DNA from 2 places in the Kitasatospora gansuensis genome. Region 2 is predicted to be linked to the other one. Evidence: riboswitches for the same ligand, from Rfam matches in the RefSeq annotation. Region 2 holds a riboswitch; the other holds the start of a gene.
What was found. A riboswitch is a leader RNA that binds a small molecule or an ion and turns the genes downstream of it on or off. The one in region 2 is predicted to bind S-adenosylmethionine.
Positions count from the first base shown of each region.

Region 1: another riboswitch for S-adenosylmethionine. It lies ahead of thrC (threonine synthase); the one in region 2 lies ahead of F4556_RS27480 (aminotransferase class V-fold PLP-dependent enzyme).

Region 1 covers NZ_JACHJR010000001.1:3,501,450-3,508,644, reverse strand. The annotation lists gene F4556_RS15280 (SDR family NAD(P)-dependent oxidoreductase) at 1-17, shown strand, start outside; gene F4556_RS15275 (alpha,alpha-trehalose-phosphate synthase (UDP-forming)) at 26-1,498, opposite strand; gene F4556_RS15270 (glucosyl-3-phosphoglycerate synthase) at 1,610-2,629, opposite strand; SAM riboswitch class I at 2,833-2,970, shown strand; gene thrC (threonine synthase) at 2,988-4,268, shown strand; gene F4556_RS15260 (ubiquitin-like small modifier protein 1) at 4,301-4,579, shown strand; gene F4556_RS15255 (cold-shock protein) at 5,158-5,364, shown strand; gene groL (chaperonin GroEL) at 5,688-7,195, shown strand, end outside.
Region 2 covers NZ_JACHJR010000001.1:6,073,918-6,081,112, forward strand. The annotation lists gene qcrA (cytochrome bc1 complex Rieske iron-sulfur subunit) at 1-72, opposite strand, end outside; gene qcrC (cytochrome bc1 complex diheme cytochrome c subunit) at 84-893, opposite strand; gene ctaE (aa3-type cytochrome oxidase subunit III) at 1,033-1,653, opposite strand; gene F4556_RS27470 (DNA-binding transcriptional response regulator) at 2,065-2,490, shown strand; gene trpD (anthranilate phosphoribosyltransferase) at 2,595-3,671, shown strand; SAM riboswitch class IV at 3,776-3,893, shown strand; gene F4556_RS27480 (aminotransferase class V-fold PLP-dependent enzyme) at 3,947-5,305, shown strand; gene F4556_RS27485 (Lrp/AsnC family transcriptional regulator) at 5,456-5,737, opposite strand; gene F4556_RS27490 (rhomboid family intramembrane serine protease) at 5,734-6,528, opposite strand; gene F4556_RS27495 (hypothetical protein) at 6,859-7,122, shown strand.

The DNA of each region.
Region 1 (7,195 bases), 2.6 Mb from region 2:
GCGGGTTCGCGGCCTGATTCGGTCGCTACTCGCGGAGTGCCGTGAGCTGGTCCAGGAACCACTGCTGCGGCGGCAGTGCGGTCGAGGCGGCGGCCAACCGCTTGGTGCGGTCGGTCCGTTCGGCCGTCGGCATGGTGAGCGCCCGGTGCAGCGCCTCGGCGGTCTCGATCACGTCGTACGGGTTCACCGTGATGGCGTCGTCGGCCAGTTCGGCGTACGCGCCCGCCTCCCGGGAGAGCACCAGGGCGCACCCGGCGTCGGAGACCACCGGCACCTCCTTGGCGACCAGGTTCATCCCGTCCCGGATCGGGTTGACCAGCGCCACGTCGGCCAGCCGGTAGGCGGCCAGCGAGCGCGGGAAGTCGTCGTTCACGTGCAGGATCAGCGGCTGCCAGGCCGGGGTGCCGAACTCGTCGTTGATCTCCTGCGCGATCCGCTGCACCGCGGCGGTGTACTCCCGGTACTCCGGCAGGTCGTGCCGGGACGGGTAGGCGAACGCGATGTGCACCACCCGGTCCAGCCACTCCGGGCGGGAGCGCAGCAGGTGCCGGTAGGCCAGCAGGCCGCGGACGATGTTCTTGCTCAGCTCGGTCCGGTCCACCCGGACGATCGTCCGGCGCTCGCCGACGGCCTCCTTCAGGGTCGCCAACCGGGCGTCCACGTCCGGCTGGTGGGAGCGCTCGCGGAGGAAGTCGGCGTCCGCACCGAGGGCGTGCACGCCGAGCCGGGTGGTCCGGCCGGCGTGCGTCACGGTGAGCGCGGCCCGGTCCACGGTGGCGCCGAGCACCGCCTCGCAGCAGTCCGCGAAGGCCAGCGCCCAGCGGCGGGTCAGGAAGGCCGCGCGGTCCGCGCCGAGGATGCCGGTCAGCACGTCGGCGGCCACGTCGTCCGGCAGCATCCGGTAGTACTCGGGCGGGGCCCACGGGGTGTGCGAGAAGTGACCGATCTTCAAGTCGGGCCGCAGCTGCCGGAGTTGGTCCGGCGCGAGGGAGAGGTGGTAGTCCTGGATCAGTACCGCCGCACCCGGCGCGGCCTCGGCGGCGAGCGCCTCGGCGAAGGCGGTGTTGTACGCCCGGTAGGAGTCCCACTCGCGGCGGAACCGGTCGTCGAAGACCGGCGCCACCGGCGTCTCGTACAGCAGGTGATGGACGAACCACAGGGTGGAGTTGGCCACGCCGTTGTACGCCCGGGCGAAGGTGCCGGGGTCGATGTCCAGCATCCGGACGGCCTGGCCGCCGACCTCGAAGCCGCCGAGGTCGAGCCGGCCCTCGGGGGAGCGGCGGGCCGCCGTCCGGTCGGCCTCGGAGAGGGCGGCGCACACCCAGACGGCGGACGGGTCGTCGATCGCGGACAGGCCCGAGACCAGGCCGCCGCCTCCTCTGCGCAGGGTCAGCGAGCCGTCGTCCTCGGCGGTGAAGGACACCGGCCCCCGGTTGGAGGCCACCAGGATGGGGGCGGCTCCGGTCAGATTCGAACGTTCGGTCGCGAGATCGGCCATGACACCAACCTTGCCTCGCACCCGGGGGGTCAAACCAGTCGGCACACCCTTCGGGCAAGTCAGGGGGTCGGTTCGGGTCACTGCGAAAGTGCCTGACCACCTACGCGGCGATCACCTCTTTCGAGGTCGGCGTCGCAGTTCCCCGAGCCCCTGGTGGTGCACGTAGTCGGGGATGGTGATCATCGGGGGCCGTTCTAGCGCGCCGACCGGGTGGGTGTGGGCGGTGAACTCGCGGGTGGCGGGGTCGCGGGTGAACTGGGTGAGCAGGGGGTGGACCAGGTCGGGGGTGGTCTTGAGGCGGTGGGTGCGGTCCAGGCGTTCCAGGGCGGTGCGGTAGATGGTGGCCGCCATCCGGCCGAGCGCCTGGCCGTCCTGGTGCCGGTGGTGCCGGACCCCGACGTCGACCTGGGCCAGGGCGTCCAGGCCGACCAGGTCGAGCGCGTCCACCAGCAGGCCCAGCTCGACCCCGTACCCGGTCGGGAACGGCAGCCGCTCCAGCAGCGACCGCCGGGCGGCGTACTCCCCGCCCAAGGGCTGGACGAATCCGGCCAGTTGGGGCCAGTGCAGGTTCAGCAGCGGCCGCGCCACCAGCTCGGTGACCCGCCCGCCGCCGGCCGGCACCACCGCGCCATCGGTCTCCAGCGGCCGGTCGTACATCGCCTTCACCAGCTGGATCGCCGGATCGGTCAGCAGCGGCCCGACGATGCCGGAGACGAAGGCCGGGTCGAACTCCCGCAGGTCCGCGTCGATGAAGCAGACGATCTCGCCGGAGGTGACCAGCAGCGAGCGCCAGAGCACCTCGCCCTTGCCCGGGGCGGCGGGCAGCCGGGGCAGCACGTCGTCCCGGTGCACCACCCGGGCGCCGGCCGCCGCCGCGGCCGCGGCGGTGCCGTCCATCGAGCCGGAGTCGACCACCACGATCTCGTCCACCAGCGGCAGCCGCTCCATCAGTTCCCGCCGGATCACCCGGACGATCTCGCCGACCGTGGGCTCCTCGTCGAGCGCGGGCAGCACCACGCTGACCGTCCCGGCCGGGCCGGCGGCCCGCTTGGCGGCGAGCAGGTCGGCCGGGGGCCGGTCGGCCGTCGTCCAGGAGCGCCGGTGCAGCCAGTCGGCCACCTCCGGCAGCAGCTCCTCGGGCGGTTCGGCCGGGATCGGCTGGTCGGGCACGTCTGATCTCCTCGGGCTGGATCGGCGGACTGGCTTCTCGGGACAGGGCATCTCGCGACTCGGACGCGCGGTTCCCTGCCGGGCGCCTTCGGATACAGTCTTCGTACTGCGGTCAGACCTTCGCACGTCGGGGTCGGCCGGAGAGCAGGACCACAACTTCACAGAGCTCATCCAGAGGGACTGAGGGAACGGCCCGTCGAAGTCCCGGCAACCTTCTCGCACGGCCGACCAGCAGTGGTCATCCGGCGGGACAGGTGCCAATTCCGTCCTGTGGCGCGCCCGCGTCATGGGGAAGATGAGGAGAGAGGCCTCCGCCATCATGGCTACCGCTGTTTCTGCCGCCCCGACCGTCGACCTCGGCCCCGCTGCCGCCCTGTCCTGTCGCGAGTGTGGCACCCGATTCCCGCTCGGTCCGAGCTTCGCCTGCGTCGAGTGCTTCGGCCCGCTGGAGATCGCGTACGAGTTCGGCTCCGAGTCCGCCGAGGAGCTGCGCAAGCGGATCGAGGCCGGTCCCGCGTCGATCTGGCGCTACGCCCCCCTGCTGCCGGTGCCGGCCGACGTGGCGGGCAAGCCCAACCTGAACCCGGGCTGGACCCCGCTGGTGAAGGCCGACAACCTGGGCCGTGAGCTCGGTTTCACCGCCCAGCTGCACGTCAAGGACGACTCGGGCAACCCGACCCACTCCTTCAAGGACCGGGTGGTCGCCTGCGCCATCGAGGCGGCGCGCGCCTTCAACTTCACCACCCTCTCCTGCTCCTCCACCGGCAACCTGGCCGGTGCCGTCGGTGCCGCCGCGGCCCGGGCCGGTTTCAAGTCCTGCGTCTTCATCCCGCACGACCTGGAGCAGGGCAAGGTCGTGATGGCCGGTGTCTACGGCGGCGAGCTGGTCGGCATCGAGGGCAACTACGACGACGTGAACCGGTTCTGTTCCGAGCTGATCGGCGACCCGGCCGGCGAGGGCTGGGGCTTCGTCAACGTCAACCTCCGCCCGTACTACGGCGAGGGTTCGAAGACCCTGGCGTACGAGATCTGCGAGCAGCTCGGCTGGCGGCTGCCGGAGCAGCTGGTGATCCCGATCGCCTCGGGCTCCCAGCTCACCAAGATCGACAAGGGCCTGCAGGAGCTGATCAAGCTCGGCCTGGTCGAGGACCGCCCGTACAAGATCTTCGGTGCCCAGGCCGAGGGCTGCTCCCCGGTCTCCACCGCCTTCAAGGCGGGCCACGACGTGATCCGCCCGGTCAAGCCGGACACCATCGCCAAGTCGCTGGCGATCGGCAACCCGGCCGACGGCCCGTACGTGCTGGACATCGCCCGCCGCACCGGCGGCGCGGTCGAGGACGTGACCGACGCCGAGGTGGTCGAGGCGATCAAGCTGCTGGCCCGTACCGAGGGCATCTTCGCCGAGACCGCCGGCGGGGTGACCATCGGCGTGCTGAAGAAGCTGGTCGAGACCGGCCAGCTGGACCCGTCCAAGGAGACCGTCGCGATCAACACCGGGGACGGCCTGAAGACCCTGGACGCCGTCGCCGAGGCGGGTCTGACCGCCACCATCCGCCCGACGCTGGATTCGTTCCGCGCCGCCGGTCTCGCCTCCGCCTGATCCCCCCTCACCTCCCCGCTAGGAGCCCGCGCATGAGCGCCACCGTCCGCATCCCGACCATCCTGCGCACCTACACCGGCGGCGTCGCCGAGGTCACCGCCGAGGGCGCCACCCTGGGCGCCGTCATCGCCGACCTGGACGCCAACCACCCCGGCATCGCCGCCCGGGTGCTGGACGACGCGGGCAAGCTGCGTCGCTTCGTCAACGTGTACGTGAACGACGACGACGTGCGTTTCGCCGAGGGCCTGGAGACCGAGATCAAGGACGGCGCGGGCATCTCGATCATTCCCGCGGTGGCCGGCGGCTGCTGAACTCCCGCCCTTCGAGGAATACCGTCGAGCCGTCGACGTACCGGAATCGCTATTTCCGGTACTGTCGGCGGCTCGCCGCTGTCGGGTGGAAATTCGGGCAGGTGCGAGGGAGTAGAGTGCGATCCCGGGTCGGCGAATCCGCACTCGCTCCGCCGCCCGCCCCACGCACCGTCAGCCGATCGCGTACGCAAGGCCCGTCCGGCCGTTGAGACATCCGCCGGACCGCGTGAGACAGAAGATGTCAGGCAAGCGTCAGAAATCTGGCCGCATTTTGCGGTGATGAGTCCGCTATGCCCGGAGTGAATTGCCGCATTCTGCCGCTTTCCTCCCGCGATATCCCATTCGGCTGCCGGGGAATTCGGCAAGGTTGGCCCTGTTGCAGAGGGCGTCTGTCCGGATACATTCAGCCGCGATCGACGCATTCACCCGTCGGCCGGACCGCCTCCTGGTGGCCCGGTGGGGCGTTTGCGGCGTGCACGGCTGCGCCCAGGGGGGGTTCCCTCGGGCGTGCCTGTTCAGACCTGGGCCCGCATCCTGCGGGTCCGCGAAGGGCCAGCACAGCACAAGGGGAGTTCGGAATGGCTCAGGGCACCGTCAAGTGGTTCAACGCGGAGAAGGGGTACGGCTTCATCGCGGTCGACGGTGGTGCGGACGTGTTCGTCCACTACAGCGCGATCCAGATGGACGGCTACCGCACCCTCGAGGAGGGCCAGCGGGTCGAGTTCGAGATCTCTCAGGGACAGAAGGGCCCGCAGGCGGACATGGTCCGTACGCCGGCGGTCTGACCTTTCCGAACCTCGGAGTCTCGGCTCGGCCACGAGCTGGCGTCACCTGGTTGGGCAGCAGGCCCGTACGACACCGTCGTACGGGCCTGCTGTCGTTCCCGCCCGTTCCCGCTGTTCGCGTGTCACTACCACGATTGGGCTTGCACTCGATACCCGAGAGTGCTAATCATTGGCGTTAGCACTCGCAGCATGAGAGTGACAACGGACCGGGTCGGTGAGGCCCCCGGGAGCGGTAGGGGACAAGACCCCCGCACACCAGGGCCGTCCGTCGCGGGCGCCCCTCGGTCCGGTGCAGTCGACCGTGTCCTGGAGGACCACTTCCGATGGCCAAGATCATCGCGTTTGACGAGGAAGCTCGCCGCGGCCTTGAGCGTGGCATGAACCAGCTTGCCGACGCCGTCAAGGTGACGCTCGGCCCCAAGGGCCGCAACGTCGTCCTGGAGAAGAAGTGGGGCGCCCCCACGATCACGAACGACGGCGTCTCCATCGCCAAGGAGATCGAGCTCGAGGACCCGTACGAGAAGATCGGTGCCGAGCTCGTCAAGGAGGTCGCCAAGAAGACCGACGACGTCGCGGGCGACGGCACCACCACCGCCACCGTGCTGGCCCAGGCGCTCGTGCGCGAGGGTCTGCGCAACGTCGCGGCCGGCGCCAACCCGATGGCCCTGAAGCGCGGCATCGAGAAGGCCGTCAAGGCCGTCTCGGACCAGCTGCTGGCCCAGGCCAAGGATGTCGAGACCAAGGAGCAGATCGCTTCGACCGCCTCCATCTCGGCCGCCGACACCCAGATCGGCGAGCTCATCGCCGAGGCGATGGACAAGGTCGGCAAGGAAGGTGTCATCACCGTCGAGGAGAGCAACACCTTCGGTCTGGAGCTCGAGCTCACCGAGGGCATGCGCTTCGACAAGGGCTACATCTCCGCGTACTTCGCCACCGACCTGGAGCGGATGGAGGCGTCCTTCGAGGACCCGTACATCCTGATCGCCAACTCCAAGATCGGCTCGGTCAAGGACCTGCTCCCGCTGCTGGAGAAGGTCATGCAGAGTGGCAAGCCGCTCGTCATCATCGCCGAGGACGTCGAGGGCGAGGCCCTGTCGACCCTGGTCGTGAACAAGATCCGTGGCACCTTCAAGTCCGTCGCCGTCAAGGCCCCGGGCTTCGGTGACCGTCGCAAGGCCATGCTCGGCGACATCGCCATCCTCACCGGTGGCACCGTGATCTCCGAGGAGGTCGGCCTCAAGCTCGAGAACGCCGGCGTCGACCTGCTGGGCACCGCTCGCAAGGTGGTCATCACCAAGGACGAGACCACCATCGTCGACGGTGGCGGCGACAGCGACCAGGTCGCCGGCCGGGTCAACCAGATCCGCGCCGAGATCGAGAACAGCGACTCGGACTACGACCGCGAGAAGCTCCAGGAGCGCCTGGCGAAGCTCGCGGGCGGCGTGGCCGTCATCAAGGCCGGCGCCGCGACCGAGGTCGAGCTCAAGGAGCGCAAGCACCGCATCGAGGACGCCGTTCGCAACGCGAAGGCCGCCGTCGAGGAGGGCATCGTCGCCGGTGGTGGCGTTGCGCTGCTGCAGGCCGCGGTCGCGTTCGACAAGCTGGAGCTCGAGGGCGACGAGGCCACCGGTGCCAACATCGTCCGCGTCGCGCTGGAGGCCCCGATCAAGCAGATCGCGGTCAACGCCGGCCTCGAGGGCGGCGTCGTGGTCGAGAAGGTCCGCAACCTGCAGCCCGGTTGGGGCCTGAACGCCGCGACCAACGAGTACGTCGACCTCATCGCCGCGGGCATCATCGACCCGGCCAAGGTCACCCGCTCCGCGCTGCAGAA
Region 2 (7,195 bases):
GAACGGGTCACCGTGTGCGGCGACCTCGGTGCCGTGGGAGTCGTGCGACTCCGGCAGGGTGTCCTTGGACATGTTGTCGTGGCTCATGACTTCTTGGCCTTGGTGGTGTGGGCGGCGACCCAGATCGCGATCGCGATCAGGCTGCCGAGTCCGAAGATCCAACCGAACAGACCCTCGGTCACCGGGCCGAGGCTGCCCAGGCTCAGACCGCCGGGGTTGGGCTCGTCATTGGTGGTGTGGCGGACGAAGGCCACGATCTGACGCTTCTGCTCCTCGGGCATGATGCCGTCGGGGAAGGAGGGCATGTTCTGCGGGCCGGTCTGCATGGCCTCGTAGATGTGCTTGGGGTCCACGCCGTCCAGCGCGGGAGCGTACTTGCCCTGCGACAGGGCACCGCCCTGGCCCGCGAAGTTGTGGCACTGGGAGCAGTTGGTGCGGAACAGCTCGCCGCCCTTGGCGACGTCGTCCGGGTTGGTCGAGGTGTACTGCTCCTTGGCCGGAGCGACCGGGCCGGGGCCGAGCGAGGCCACGAAGGCGGCCATCTGGTCGATCTCGGCCTGGGAGTAGATGTTCTTCTTCTTCGGCACCTGGGCGCCGGGCTGCTGAGCCGGCATCCGGCCGGTGGCAACCTGGAAGTCCACCGCTGCGGAACCGACGCCGACCAGGCTCGGACCGTCCGAGCTGCCCTGCCCGTTCAGACCGTGGCAGGAGGAGCAGCCCACGGCGAAGAGCTTCTTGCCCTCGTCGATCGCGAGCGACTGCACCGAGCTGTCGGCCTGCGCCTTCTCGGCGGGCAGGAACGCGGCGTACAGCCCCCCGGTGGCCGCCAGGGCGAAGAGTAGGACGACCAGCGCCGCCAGTGGATGGCGCCGTCGTGCGGAGAGCTTTTTCACGGATTAACCCCGGGGTCAGGATCTGGTCGGCTGGTGGGCGTGCCTCGCGGCCCGGTCTGCCCGGGCCGGCTGCGGGGACGCGCGCGGTCGGTCGGTGCGGGTACGGCTCCGGCCGTCGGCCAGCGACCTGATCAGCTGGTTACTTGATCAGGTAGATGGTCGCGAACAGGGCGATCCACACGACGTCGACGAAGTGCCAGTAGTACGACACCACGATCGCGGCGGTGGCCTGCTCGTGCGTGAACCGCTTGGCTGCGTACGTCCGTGCCAGGACCAGCAGGAACGCGATCAGACCACCCGTCACGTGCATGCCGTGGAAGCCGGTGGTCAGGTAGAACACCGTGCCGTACGGGTCCGAGGACAGCGAGAGGCCGTCCTTCTTGACCAGCTCGGTGTACTCGAAGATCTGGCCGCCGATGAAGATCGCGCCCATCACGAAGGTGATGATGAACCACGAGCGGAGCTTCTTCACGTCACCGCGCTCGGCGGCGAAGACGCCGAGCTGGCAGGTGAGGGAGGAGAGCACCAGGATCGTGGTGTTCACCGAGGAGAAGGGCACGTTGAGCGCGTGGGCCTTCTCAGACCAGAACTCCGCGCCCTTGACCGAGCGGAGCGTGAAGTACATCGCGAACAGGGCCGCGAAGAACATCAGCTCCGAGCTCAGCCAGACGATGGTTCCGACGCTGACCAGGTTCGGCCTGTTGACCGCTCCGTGCGCGTGTCCGGTTTCTGTTGCTGTTGCTGTCGCCACGACGGACATTATGTCGGTCCCTTATTCCGTCTTCACGCCGGGGGGTGTACCTCGGAGTGTCCGGTGCGTGCGGTATGCCCCGTTGGCAGCCGACGGGGCGTCGGACGAGGGCTCCGAGGAGGTGGCGTCCCATTTCTGACGGTTCATTGACGGCAGGAGTACCCGTTCGCCCCGCGTGTCCTTGCGGGGCGCGAGGGGGTCGGTCGGCTAGCGGGTCCGCCGTACGAGTGGAACAGCTCTTCTGGGGTGACGATCCGTCGCCCGTGTGCGCGACGGGCGTGGCGGCTCGTCCGAGGGAGATCGCGCCAGAGGGTCACCACGAGGGGTGTGCGGGAGTAGCATCCGGAAGTGAACGTGGTCCGGGTCACACCGGGCCGGAGCACAGCCATATAAGAGGACGAGTACCCGGGAGCAGGGCCCATGGCGCACACGACCGACGAGACGCTCACCGTCCTCGTCTACAGCGACGACCGGAACACCCGTGAGCAGGTCACCCTCGCGCTGGGCCGCCGCCCCGCCGCCGACCTCCCCGAGGTCGACGTGCTGGAGTGCGCCACGGTGCCCGCCGTGCTCCGCGCCCTGGAGAAGGGCGGGATCGACCTCTGCGTGCTGGACGGCGAGGCCGTCCCGGCCGGCGGCCTCGGGGTGGCCCGGCAGATCAAGGACGAGATCTACGGCTGCCCGCCGGTGCTGGTGCTGATCGGCCGGCCGCAGGACTCCTGGCTGGCCGCCTGGAGCCGGGCCGAGGCCGCGATCTCCCACCCGGTGGACCCGGTGGCGCTGGCGGAGGCCGCCGCCACCCTGCTCCGGGCCCGGGCGGCCAAGCGGACGCCCGCCCACCGCTGAGGCCCCGTCAGGCCGCGTCTCACCTGTAGAGAAGGACCCCGCGTCCGGGCACCCCGGATCGCTAGGCTGGCTCCAGCATCCCCGATCGAGAGCTGGAGTCAGCCATGGTGAACGCGCAACCTGCGAACGGCGGTAGCGACCCCGCGCAGGTGGTCCGCACCTGGCCGGACCTGCTGAGCACGCTGCTGGCCGGGCAGGACCTCGGTCAGGCCGACACCGCCTGGGCGATGGACCGGATCATGGGCGGCGAGGCCACCCCCGTCCAGGTGGCCGGCTTCGTGGTCGCGCTGCGGGCCAAGGGCGAGACCGTGGACGAGATCGCCGGCCTGGTCGACTCGATGTACGCGCACGCCCAGCAACTGCACATCCCGGGCCCGGCGGTGGACATCGTGGGCACCGGCGGCGACCGGGCCAAGACGGTGAACATCTCCACCATGTCGGCGATCGTCGCGGCGGCCGCCGGGGCCAAGGTGGTCAAGCACGGCAACCGGGCCGCCTCCTCCGCCAGCGGCGCCACCGACGTACTCGAGAAGCTCGGCATCAGCCCGGACGTGACGCCCGCCCGGGTGGCCGAGATCGCCGAGGAGGTCGGCCTGACCTTCTGTCCGGCGCCGATGTTCCACCCGGCGATGCGGCACGCCGCCCCGGCCCGCCGCGACCTCGGGGTGCCGACCGCCTTCAACATCCTCGGCCCGCTGACCAACCCGGCCCGGGTCACCGCGCACGCGATCGGCTGCTTCGACACCCGGCTGGCCGGGCTGATCGCCGGCGTGCTGGCCCGGCGCGGTGCCACCGCGCTGGTCTTCCGGGGCGACGACGGTCTGGACGAGCTGACCATCTCCACCACCTCGCACGTCTGGCTGGTGAAGGACGGTCAGGTCACCGAGACCACCTTCGACCCGCGTGACGTCGGCATCGAGCCGGTCGGCATCGAGGCGCTGCGCGGCGGCGACCCGCAGTTCAACGCCGACGTGGCCCGCCGGATGCTGGCGGGGGAGCGCGGCCCGGTCCGGGACGCCGTCCTGCTGAACAGCGCCGCCGCGCTGACCGCGCTGGAGCTGACCGACGCCCCGCTGGCCGAGCAGCTCGCGGCCGGCATGGCGCGGGCTGCCGCCGCCATCGACTCGGGCGCGGCGGAGGCCCTGCTGAAGGACTGGGCGGCGGCCACCACCCGTACCTGAACGGTGAGTTGAAGGCCCGGCAGGCTGCCTGCCGGGCCTTCGCGCTGTCCGGATGGCGGACGGGTGTTTGACCACTTTCGGAGGCTCGCCTAGAGTCCTCGGCAGGTCATGAGTGACAGCGACAAGCCCCAGCTTGCTGTCCGGCAACCCTCCGTCCGTGGCGGGGTGCCCTGGGTGAGGACCGGGCTCCGCGGCGAACCGTCCGCGTGGCAAGCGCGGACGTCGGCGGCACAGCTGCACCCCGAGGTCCCGGACCTTCCGAGGAGTGCACTCCCATGTCTGTTTCCACCGAAATCTGCGCCCCGCTCGCCGTCCTCGGCCACGACGTCCAGGTCCCGCTGGTCACCGGCGAGAAGGTCAGCTACGCCGCCCTGGACTACGCCGCCAGCTCCCCGGCGCTTCAGCGGGTCTGGGACGACGTCGCCGCCTACGCCCCGTACTACGGCAGCGTGCACCGCGGCGCCGGGTACCTCTCGCAGCTCTCCACCGACCTGTTCGAGCAGAGCCGCCGCACCGTCGAGGAGTTCCTCGACCTGCGCGAGGGCGACCAGGTGGTCTTCACCCGGGCCACCACCGACTCGCTCAACCTGCTGGCCGGCGTGCTGCCCGCCGGCACCCGGGTGTTCGCCTTCGAGACCGAGCACCACGCCTCGCTGCTGCCCTGGCGCCGGGACGGCCTGACCGTCAGTTACCTGCGCGCCCCGCGCTCGCACGCCGAGGCGGTCGCCGCCCTGGACGCCGCGCTGGCCGAGCAGCCCGCCGAGCACCGGCTGTTCTGCGTCACCGGCGCCTCCAACGTCACCGGCGAGCTCTGGCCGGTCGCCGAGCTCACCGAGGTCGCCCACCGGCACGGCGCCCGGGTGGTGCTGGACGCCGCCCAGCTGGCGCCCCACCACCGGGTCTCGGTGCGGGAGTTGGGCGTGGACTGGATCGCCTTCTCCGGCCACAAGCTGTACGCCCCGTTCGGCGCCGGGGTGCTGGCCGGGCGCAGCGACTGGCTGGACGCGGCCGAGCCGTACCTGGCCGGCGGCGGCGCCAGCCGGACCGTCGCCCGCGAGCTGGACGGCTCGGTCGCGGTCGAGTGGCAGACCGGCCCGGCCCGGCACGAGGCCGGCTCCCCGAACGTGATCGGCGCCTACGCGGTGGCCTCCGCCTGCCGGGCGCTCACCGAGGCCGGGTTCGACGCGCTGGAGGCGCGCGAGCAGCAGCTGATCGACCGGCTGCAGGCCGGGCTGGCCGAGATCCCGGAGGTCCGGGTGCTCAGCCTGTTCGGTACCGATGCCGCCCGGGTCGGGGTGCTGTCCTTCGTGGTGCAGGGCTGGAACAGCTCGCACTTCTCGGCGGCGCTGTCCGCCGAGTACGGGATCGGCGTGCGGGACGGGCTGTTCTGCGCCCACCCGCTGGTGCGGACCCTGCTCGGCGGCGAGGAGGCCGCACCGTCCGAGTGCGGCGCGCCGGAGCCGTCGCTGCCCGGCGAGCGCAGCCTGAACGCGATCCGGGTGAGCTTCGGGGCGGGGACGCCGGACGAGCACCTGGAGCGGTTCCTGGGGGCCGTCCGCGAGCTCGTCTCCGACGGGGCGGCTTGGAGCTACCGCAGCGAGGGCGGGCGCTGCGTGGCCGACACTCGGCGGTGAAAGGGCAACCACCAGGGGCTCGGGGAACTGCGACGCCGACCTCGGGAGCGTTCAACGTGCGTGGGTGGTCAGGCACTTTCGCAGTGATGCCCGCCAGCCACGAACCGTCGCCGTTCCCCGAGCCCCTGGGTGGTGCAACTTGCCGTCTGCTTATTCGTCCAGGCCCAGGGCGAAGGCTGCTTCGAGGTCGTGCTTGGAGTAGGTGCGGAAGGCGATCTGGGTCTCGGTGTGTTCGACGCCCGGGATCTTGTTGAGGCGGCCGGGGATCACGGTGGCGAGGTCGTCGTGGTGGCGGACCCGGACCATCGCGACCAGGTCGTAGCCACCCGTCACGGAGTAGACCTCGCTGACGCCCTCGATCGAGGCGATCGCCTCGGCGATCTCGGGAATCCGGTCGACGCTGGTCCTGATGAGCACGATCGCGGTGATCACTCTGTCGCTCCTGTCCGTGGGTTCCGGGTCAGCGTAACGGTGAGCCAGGTGGCCAGGTACCCGGCGGCGAAGCCGATGACGTGCACCGGGTACGCCACCCCGGGGCCGTCCTGGCGGACCGAGAGCCACTGCAGCAGGAACCACAGGCCGAGCACCAGCCAGGCCGGGAAGCGCAGCGGCAGGAAGAGCAGCAGCGGCACCAGCGTGGTCACCCGGGCCTGGGGGTACAGCCGGAGGTAGCACCCGAGCACCCCGGCGATCGCGCCGGAGGCGCCGACCAGCGCCCGGACCGACTCCGTCCCGTGCGCCTCGGTCACCGCCCAGCCGTAGGTGGCCAGGTAACCGACCGTCAGGTAGCCGAGCAGGAACCGTACCCGGCCGAACCGCTGCTCGACCCCGGGGCCGAAGACGAACAGGAACAGCATGTTCCCGAGCAGGTGCAGCCACCCCGCGTGCACGAACAGCGAGCTGAGCACCGAGAGCACCGGGATCTTCCGGGGCGTCACCCGGGGCGGGCAGTCCGCGGTGGCCGGGGGCAGCCGGTCCAGCTGAGCGGTCGTCAGCGGACGGTTCGACAGCAGCTCGGCGGGCACCGCGCCCCAGCGCTGCTCGTACCGCTGCTCGGCGCAGACCCGGCCCTGGCCGGTGCCGTAGCGGGGGTTGAGCCCGAAGCTCGGGCCGATCAGCAGGGTCAGCACGCTCAGCCCGATCAGCGTGAAGGTGACGATCGGGGGGCGCTCCGGTGTCCTGCCGCCCGGGGCGTCGAGGTGGTCCAGGACGGGGATGGCCATAGCGGAGAGCATTCCTCCGGACGGCTCCGGCGACACCGCCGGGTACTGCGGGTGGCCTAGGGGCTGTCTCCCGACTCGCGCCGGGCGGTCGCCGCCGGGGCACGCACCTCGCCGGCTTCTCGTCGGTCGCCGATGCGCTGCATCAGGCTCCCTCCTCGGCGCCGCCGAGGCACGCACCCCAACGCCGCCCACTATCCGACGCGAGTCGGGAGACAGCCCCTGCCCGCATCACGGACCAGGTGGACCCGGTCCTACCGGCAGGCAATAGGCTTGGCCCTCCGGACCCTGGGTGACCGCCGCGAGGCAGCACCAACGAGAGGACTTGGCAGAATGACGATCGCCGCCCCGACCGCTGAGACCCGCTGGCGCTGCACGCTCTGTGGCAACCTGACCCGCTTCGACGTGACCCGGTCCTCCCGGGTGGTGGAGTTCCTGCACTTCGACCTGGCCGGTGACTCCAAGGTGGAGGAGACCGAGGTGCTGACCGAGACGCTGGAGTCGGTCCGCTGCCGCTGGTGCAACGCGGTCGACCAGGTCGAGTTGGTGGCACGTCCGGACGCCGAGCAGGCGGCGGAGGAGCAGCAGCAGTCCTGACCCTGGGGACCGGCCCGGGCCCGCGCGGAGTGTGGCGCGGGTCGGGCCGGGGCAGGTAACCGCGACAATTGCA